Regions from separate parts of the Kineococcus sp. NPDC059986 genome, predicted to be linked through region 1. Evidence: riboswitches for the same ligand, from Rfam matches in the RefSeq annotation. Region 1 holds a riboswitch; the other holds the start of a gene.

What was found. A riboswitch is a leader RNA that binds a small molecule or an ion and turns the genes downstream of it on or off. The one in region 1 is predicted to bind S-adenosylmethionine.
Region 2: linked by a shared signal. The riboswitch ahead of AB0637_RS06095 (MFS transporter) and the one ahead of AB0637_RS21255 (sulfurtransferase) in region 1 are both predicted to bind S-adenosylmethionine.

The regions. Positions count from the first base shown of each region.
Region 1 is NZ_JBFBND010000039.1:23,130-27,505, reverse strand. Features, by position in the region: gene clpB (ATP-dependent chaperone ClpB) at 1-1,824, shown strand, start outside; SAM riboswitch class I at 1,955-2,050, shown strand; gene AB0637_RS21255 (sulfurtransferase) at 2,240-3,145, shown strand; gene AB0637_RS21250 (beta-galactosidase) at 3,293-4,376, shown strand, end outside.
Region 2 is NZ_JBFBND010000005.1:72,608-76,983, forward strand. Features, by position in the region: gene AB0637_RS06090 (NAD-dependent epimerase/dehydratase family protein) at 1-209, shown strand, start outside; gene AB0637_RS06095 (MFS transporter) at 256-1,614, opposite strand; SAM riboswitch class IV at 1,668-1,779, opposite strand; gene AB0637_RS06100 (hypothetical protein) at 1,891-2,454, opposite strand; gene AB0637_RS06105 (diguanylate cyclase) at 2,569-4,376, opposite strand, start outside.

The DNA.
Region 1 (4,376 bases):
GGGCAGGTCGTCACCTTCATCGACGAACTGCACACCGTCGTCGGCGCGGGTGCCGGCGAAGGCGCCATGGACGCGGGCAACATGCTCAAGCCCATGCTCGCCCGCGGTCAGCTCCGCCTCGTCGGGGCGACCACGCTCGACGAGTACCGCGAACGCATCGAGAAGGACCCGGCCCTCGAACGCCGGTTCCAGCAGGTCTACGTCGGCGAACCCTCGGTGCCCGACACCATCGGCATCCTGCGCGGGCTGCGCGAACGGTACGAGGCGCACCACAAGGTCGCCATCTCCGACGCCGCGCTCGTGGCCGCCGCGACCCTGTCCGACCGCTACATCTCCGGACGTCAGCTGCCGGACAAGGCGATCGACCTCGTCGACGAGGCCGCGTCCCGGCTGCGCATGGAGATCGACTCCTCGCCCATCGAGATCGACGAGCTCCGCCGCGCCGTGGACCGCATGAAGATGGAGGAGCTCGCCCTCGGCAAGGAGGACGACGCCGCCAGCCGCGACCGGCTCGAGACGCTGCGCCAGAACCTCGCCGACAAGCAGGAGCAGCTCACCGCCCTCACCGCCCGGTGGGAGCAGGAGAAGGCCGGCCTGAACCGCGTCGGCGACCTCAAGCACCAGGTCGACGAACTGCGCTCGCAGGCCGAACGCCTCCAGCGCGAAGGCGACCTGGGTGCCGCCAGCGAGATCCTCTACGGCCGGATCCCGGCGCTGGAGGCCGAACTCGCGCAGGCGCAGGCCGCCGAGCAGGACGTGGCGGCGTCCGCGCCCATGGTCGCCGACGAGGTCGGACCCGACGACATCGCCGAGGTCATCGCGGGCTGGACGGGGATCCCCGCCGGCCGGCTGCTGGAGGGCGAGACCGAGAAGCTGCTGCGCATGGAGGAGTTCCTCGGTGCCCGCCTCATCGGCCAGAGCGCCGCGGTGCAAGCCGTCTCGGACGCCGTGCGGCGCTCGCGGGCCGGGGTGAACGACCCCGACCGGCCGACCGGGTCGTTCCTGTTCCTCGGTCCGACCGGGGTCGGGAAGACGGAACTGGCCAAGGCCCTGGCCGACTTCCTCTTCGACGACGAACGCGCCATGGTCCGCATCGACATGAGCGAGTACTCCGAGAAGCACGCCGTCGCGCGGCTCGTCGGTGCGCCTCCGGGGTACGTCGGGTACGAGGAGGGCGGTCAGCTCACCGAGGCCGTCCGACGGCGGCCGTACTCGGTCGTGCTGCTCGACGAGGTCGAGAAGGCGCACCCGGAGGTGTTCGACATCCTCCTGCAGGTGCTCGACGACGGTCGCCTCACCGACGGTCAGGGCCGCACCGTGGACTTCCGCAACGTCATCCTCGTGCTGACCTCGAACCTCGGGTCGCAGTACCTCGTCGACCCGGACCTGTCGCGGGCGACCAAGCACGACGCCGTCATGTCGGCCGTCCGGGCGAACTTCAAGCCGGAGTTCCTCAACCGGCTCGACGACGTGGTGGTGTTCGACCCGCTGTCGACGCAGGAACTGTCGCGCATCGTCGAACTGCAGGTGCAGAAGATGGCCGACCGCCTCGCCGACCGCCGACTGGTCCTCGACGTGAGCGACGCGGCGAAGGACTGGCTCGCCATCTCCGGCTACGACCCCGCCTACGGGGCCCGGCCGCTGCGCCGCCTCGTGCAGCGCGAGATCGGCGACCGCCTCGCCCGGGCGATCCTGTCCGGGGAGGTCCGGGACGGGGACACCGTCGAGGTGGACGTCGCGCGCGGCAGCTTCGACCTCGACGACCCGGCGTCGAGCTCGTCCGGGCTCGTCGTGCGGCGGGCGGAGAACGCCGTCTCGATCTGAGACGCCGTCGGGCAGGTGGGGACGGGGCTCCCCGGTGACGACCACCGTCACCGGGGAGCCCCGTCCCGTTCCCGGGGAACGTCTCTCGGCGGTTGACACGACGCGTGTCCTCCGGGCACGGTGATCCCGAACACCATCCAGAGCGGCTGAGAGACCTGGCTCGACGACGCCGCAGCAACCCCCCTGCCCTGCAGGGTGCGGGTGCTCCCGCCAGGGACGATGGAGGGCACGGAATGACGCAGGACCGCACCACCGAGCAGTTCTCCCGGCTGCACCGGCGTCGGCACGTCGACCTCGGTCGGTGTGCGTCGTCGCGCTGTCGCTGCGCGCGCTGAGTCCCCGAACCCCTTCCCGCACGCCCAGCCGAACCCCGCCGTCCCGCCGTGGGCGGCACCGCCCTGCCCTGGAGGCCCCCGTGAGCACCACGTCCACCGCCGTCCCCGCCGACACGACCGACGCGAAGTTCGCCGGCTACGCCGACCCGTCCCGCCTCGTCAGCACCGACTGGCTCGCCGAGAACCTCGGCCGGGAGGGGATCGTCGTCGTCGAGAGCGACGAGGACGTCCTGCTGTGGAGCACCGGCCACATCCCCGGGTCGGTGACCGTCGACTGGCACACCGAGCTGAACGACCCCGTGACCCGGGACTACGTGGACGGAAAGGGGTTCGCCGAGCTGCTGTCCCGCAAGGGGATTCGCCGGGACGACACGGTCGTCTTCTACGGTGACAAGAACAACTGGTGGGCGGCCTACGCCCTGTGGGTCTTCACGTTGTTCGGTCACGAGGACGTCCGCCTGCTCGACGGTGGCCGGGCGAAGTGGATCGCCGAGGGTCGCGGGACGACGACGGACGCCCCCGAACCCGAGCGCACCGACCACCCCGTCGTGGAACGCGACGACACCACCGTTCGTGCCTTCGCGGCGGACGTCCGCGAGCACCGGGGTGGGCTCGTCGACGTGCGGTCGCCGCAGGAGTACTCCGGGGAGCGCACCCACATGCCCGACTACCCGCAGGAGGGCACCCTGCGCGGCGGTCACATCGCCGGCGCCGCCAACGTCCCCTGGGCGAAGGCCGCGAACGAGGACGGGACCTTCAAGGACCGGGCCGCCCTCGAGGCGATCTACCTCGAGGGCGCGGGCCTGAACGCGCAGCAGCCCACCATCTCCTACTGCCGCATCGGGGAACGGTCGAGCCACACCTGGTTCGTGCTGACCCACCTGCTCGGTCTGCCCGACGTCCGGAACTACGACGGCAGCTGGACCGAGTGGGGCAACGCGGTCCGCGCGCCCATCGTCGTCGGCACCGACCCCGGCCCGCGCTGACCTCCGGCCCTGGACCGGGACCGCCCGGCGGTCTGTGGGGTCATCCTATCTACGGAAGAGTAGATAAGATGACCTCGTCCGGGGACCCGGACGGCTCGGTGCCGCGGAGACGCGGCGGTGGGCACCACGCGACGAGGGGTGAGCCCGATGGACCGGATCCTGTTCGGGGCGGCGTACTACGACGAGTACCTGCCCACCGACCGCACCGCGACCGACATGGCGCTGATGCGCGACGCGCACTTCACCGTCATCCGCATCGCGGAGTCGACGTGGAGCACCCTGGAACCCCGGCCGGGCGTCTTCGACTTCACCCACGTCGACCGGGCCCTCGACGCGGCCGAGGCCTTCGGCCTGCAGGTCGTCGTCGGCACCCCGACGTACGCGGTGCCGGCGTGGCTCGTGGCGACGTACCCCGAGGTCCTCGCCGTCACCGACGCGACCGACACCCCCCGGTACGGCGCGCGGCAGATCATGGACATCACGGCCCCGGCCTTCCGCCTGCACTCCGAGCGCGTCATCCGCGCCCTGGCCGAGCGGACCGCGGGTCGGCAGCACGTCATCGGCTTCCAGGTCGACAACGAGACGAAGTACTACGGCGCGGCCTCGCGGTCCGTCCAGCGCGGGTTCGTGCGACACCTGCGCGAGCAGTTCGGCGACGACCTCGACGCGCTCAACCGGGCCTACGGCCTGGACTACTGGTCCAACCGCGTCGACGCGTGGGAGGACTTCCCCGACGTGCGCGGCACGATCAACGGGTCGCTGGCGGCGGCCTTCGACGCCTACCGGCGCGGGCTCGTCACCGAGTACCTCGGGTGGCAGGCGGGGATCGTGCGCGAGTACGCCCGCCCCGACCAGTTCGTCACCCAGAACTTCGACTTCGACTGGGCCCCGGGCTGGTCCTACGGCGTGCAGCCCTCGGTGGACCACTTCCGTGCCGCCCGGACCGTCGACCTCGCGGGCGTCGACATCTACCACCCCACGCAGTCGCGGCTGACGGGCAAGGAGATCGCCTTCGGCGGCGACATGGCGCGCTCGATCAAGGGGGGTGCGAACTACCTCGTCGCCGAGACCCAGGCGCAGGGCCAGCTGGGCTGGCTGCCGTACCCGGGACAGCTGCGCCTGCAGGCGTGGAGCCACCTCGCCAGCGGCGCCTGCGGTGTCATGTACTGGCACTGGCACTCGATCCACAACTCCTTCGAGACGTACTGGAAGGGCGTGCTGAGCCACGACC
Region 2 (4,376 bases), on a different contig from region 1:
GGGGCCGGGAGGCGAACCTGCGGCACGTGTCGTGGGAGGAGTTCCGGGCCGCGGCCGGGGAGCACGCCGAGGCGAGCTGGGACCACCTGTCCCGCAGCCACTCCGCGAGCACGGAGAAGGGCCGGGAACTCCTGGGGTACTCCCCCGGCACGTCGCTGGACGCGGCGCGGGCCGCCGTCGAGGCGATGGGGTTGCTGCCCCGCTCCTGACGGAGGTGCCCCTCGGGCCCGGGGACCCCGGGCCCGAGGGGGTGCCTCAGGACCGGACCGGCTCCGGAACCCGTTCCAGTTCGCCCAGGGTCATCCCCCGCGCCTCGGTCCCGCGGACCCACCAGACGCCACCCGCGGCGGCACCGATCAGCCAGAACGCGGCGAGCAGGACGAACATCGACGTCACGGAGAACGCCACGGCGACCTCCGCCAGCAGGACCTGACCCACGATGGCACCGGTCCGTCCCACGCCGACCGAGGCGCCGACCCCGGTGGCCCGCAGGTGCGTGGGGAACTGCTCGGAGAACGTCGGGTAGGCCGACACCCAGGCGCAGGTCGCGAAGAACGCCGCGACGGTGAACGCCACGAGGACCAACGGCCGCGAACCCGTCGAGGCCGCCGCCGCGCACCCGAGCATGCTCAGGGACGCCCCGGTGTAGGCGGCGACGACGGAGGGCCGGCGACCGAGGAGGTCGAGCGACCAGGCGATGAGCACCCCGCCCGCCAGCGCGCCGACGTTCGCGACGAGGAAGTACCAGGGCAGGGCGGCGTCCGAGATCGGCACGGCGCCCGACGCCGAGGAGAACACGAAGACGCTCATGGCCGTGAACAGGCCGTAGTACCCGGCGGCCTCGGAGAAGTCGAGGGCCATCCCGAGGAACAGCTTGCCGCGGTGGTGGGTCCAGAGTTCCCCCAGCGCGCTGCCGCCCCGCGCGGGCGACGGCGGCAGGACGTACCCCTGCGCACTGGCCTGGCCCGTGATCTCCTCCACCACCGCGTCGGCCTCGTCCAGCCGCCCCCGCGCGGCCAGCCAGCGCGGCGATTCGGGGACCAGCCGCCGGGCGAGCAGCCCGTACACCGCGCTGACGACCCCGAACAGCAGGGTGTAGCGCCAGCTCAGCCCGAAGGCGGAGACGACGAGGATGGAGACCAGGGAGGAGAGGATCCCGCCGAGGGCCCAGAACGTCATCACCAGGCCGTTGCTCCGCCCGCGGTTCCGGGCGGGGGTGAACTCCGAGATGGCCGAGGTGATCGCGGAGTACTCACCGCCGACACCGAGGGCGGTGACGAACCGGAACACCATGAAGACCTCGTAGCTGGGGGCCGCCGAACTGGCCACCGCGGCGAGGGAGTAGACGAGCAACGTCACGACGAAGAGGCGTTTGCGCCCGACCTTGTCGGCCAGCCACCCGAAACCCACGGCACCCAGGGCGATGCCCAGGAACCACACCACGTTGATGACGACGGCCTGTTCGGCGCCCAGGCCGAACTCGGCCTGGATCCCCGGGATGACCGATCCGATGATCTGCACCTCGAACGCGTCGAGCATCCAGCCGATGCCGAGCGCGGTGGCGATGCGGGTGTGCGCGGGTCTCCAGCGCGAGTGGTCGAGTCGAGCAGCCATGGCGTGTCCTCAGGTCGCGGTCGCACGGCGTCGACGTCGCGCAGGACCCCCGGAGGCCGTCCTTACCCGTGCGTCGAGCACCAGGTCAGGTCGTCACCCGGGGCACCCCACGACGAGGAGGGTTGCCGTCCAGCGAGCCGGGGCTTCGCGCTGGAACTCGTGACCGGCGCTGAACCTAGCCAGGAGCCTCGCTGCGTGTCAACGGAACCTCGGTCCCGCAACACCGCCCGCCCCGCCGACGGCTGCGGGGAACGCTCTCCCGCAGCCGCTCCCTCGTCAGCTGCGCGTGGCGGTGGGGGAACTCGTCGCCGAACTCGTGGGAGAACTCGTGGCGGAACTCGTCGGGGAACTCGTGGGACGGTCGTCCTCGCGTTCGACCGTCACCCGCGTCGCGGTGAAGGATCCGTCGGCGGCGCGCGTGACCTGGGCGTTGACGTGCCCCCCGGGCCGCAGGGCGGCCGCGGTCACGACGGCGCCGTCCTGGCGCAGGACCGTCGTCGGGGTCAGGGCGACGACGACGTCCTGGTCGCGCAGAGCCTTCTCCCGGCCACCGTGCACCGTGACGGTGATGCGGTTCGCCGCGGGGTCCACGGCGGCGAGGGTTCCGGCGACGACGAGCTTGGGGGCCCGCACCGCGCGGGTGACGGTGGGCCGGGGGGCCGGGCGCTCCGTGGGCCGTGCCGTGGGGGTGCCCGTCGCGGTCGGCGTTGCCGTCGCCGTCGACGTCGACGTGGGTTCCGGTCCACCGGGGCGGGACGCGAAGGCGCTGCCCGCGGTGGGCAGCGCCACGCTGGCCGCCAGCGCGAGGGAGAGGGTGAGCGTGGTCGCGCGGCGGGTCATGGTTCCTCCTGGATCACCGGGCCCCCGCAGTCAGGGGCCCGGTGGTGGTTCGGCGGGCGCACCGCCGGACCGGAGGGGTGCTCACCCGGGTGGCCCAGACCGGCGCGACGCCGCCTACCCCGGACGTCCCGCGGGGAGCCCGTCGCGCGCCGCGTCCCGGACCGGGTGGACGACGCACCGGTTCTTGCCGGCCTTCTTCGCGGCGTACATCGCGGCGTCGGCGTCCTGCAGGAGTCGATCGGCACCGGTGCCGGCCTCGGAGAGGCGGATGCCGATCGAGGCACCGATGCGGACGGTGCCTGCGGTCAGCGGGACGGGTCGGCCGAGGACCGCGAGGATGCGGTCGCCCACCGCCTGGAGGTCGTCGACCGACGCCGCTTCGGGACACACCACGGCGAACTCGTCGCCGCCGAGCCGGGCCACGGTGTCCCCCGGCCGGACGCAGTGCCGCAGCAGCTCGGCGACGTGCTGCAGGAGTTCGTCCCCGGCGGCGTGACCGGCGGTGTCGTTGACCGCCTTGAACCCGTCGAGGTCCACGAACAGGACCCCCACACCCGCACCGGTGCGCCGCGGTCCCGCGAGCGCGCCCTCGAGCCGGTCGCGGAAGAGGCTGCGGTTCGGCAGCCCCGTCAGACCGTCGTGCAGGGCCTGGTGCTCGAGCTCCTGCTCCGCCGTGCGGCGCGCGGTGACGTCCTCGACGAGGCACATCAGGTAGGGCTGCGCCCCACCCGAGGGCCGGACGACGACGGCCGACAGCGAACCCCACCGCGTGGACCCGTCCGCGTGCAGGAACCGCCGCTCGCACCGGACCTCCTCGGTCGTCACCGCCTCGAACGTCCGGCGGCACTCCTCCACGTCGTCGGGGTGGACGAGGTCGAGGATCTCCCGTTCGAGGAGCGCCTCCTCCCCGAACCCCGTGAACTCGACGAGGGCACGGTTCACCCGCAGGAGCCGTCCACGCGGCTGACCACCTCCGAGGGCCACCATCACCATGCCGACGGGGGCGGTGTCGAAGCCGAGGCGGAAAACCTGCTCGGAGTCGGCGAGGCGTTCCTGCGCCGCGATGCGCTCCGTCAGGTCGGTGGCGACCCCGATGAAACCCGTGAGTTCCCCGGCCTCGTCCCGCATCGCGGTCACCGTCAGGACGACCTGCAGCGCCCGGCCGTCCCGGGTGCGGTAGGTCCACTGCCGGGTCTCGTGCCGTTCCCGCCGGGCGTGGTGCACGAACACCTCGAACCCCGGGGCGACGCCGAGTTCCGCGGCGCGAGCGGCCACCTCGTCCGGATCGTGGAACCGATCCGGCGTCGCGCCCAGCACCTCCTCCGGCCTCCAGCCGAGCATCCGGTGCGCGCCGTCGTTGAAGACCGTGACCCGCCCCTGCGGGTCCGTTCCGACGATCGACTGCTCGGTCGCGGCGTCGAGGACGCCCTCGAACAGGTCCCTGGCGCGCCGCACGTCGGCCGCGGCCCGGCGGACGTGGGTGACGTCGTGGTAGGCCGCGACCACACCGCCGCTCCACGGCACCCCCGGCAGTTCCACGAGGGGGTGGGCGCTCACGCTGAGCGTGAGCCCCTGCGGGTGGCGCAGGCTCTTCACGACGAGGTCGACGGCGTCGACGCGCTCACCTCCGAGCGCGCGCACGACGGGCAACCGGTCGGCGGGGACGGGGTCGCCGTCGACGTCGAAGAACCCGAAGTGGTCCCGCCAGGCCGCCATCGTGGCGTCGTCCGGGGAGACGCCGAGCAGCCCCTCCGCCGCGCGGTTGCGCAGCACCGCGGTGCCCGCCCGGTCGAACACCGACAACCCGTCGGAGGTGGAGTCGAAGACGGCGGCGAGGAGTTCGGCCCGGTCCCGCGCGTCCCGCTCGGCGGCGCGGGCGGCGAGGACCAGGCGGTCGTGCTCGTCGCGGTGCAGCGCGAGCA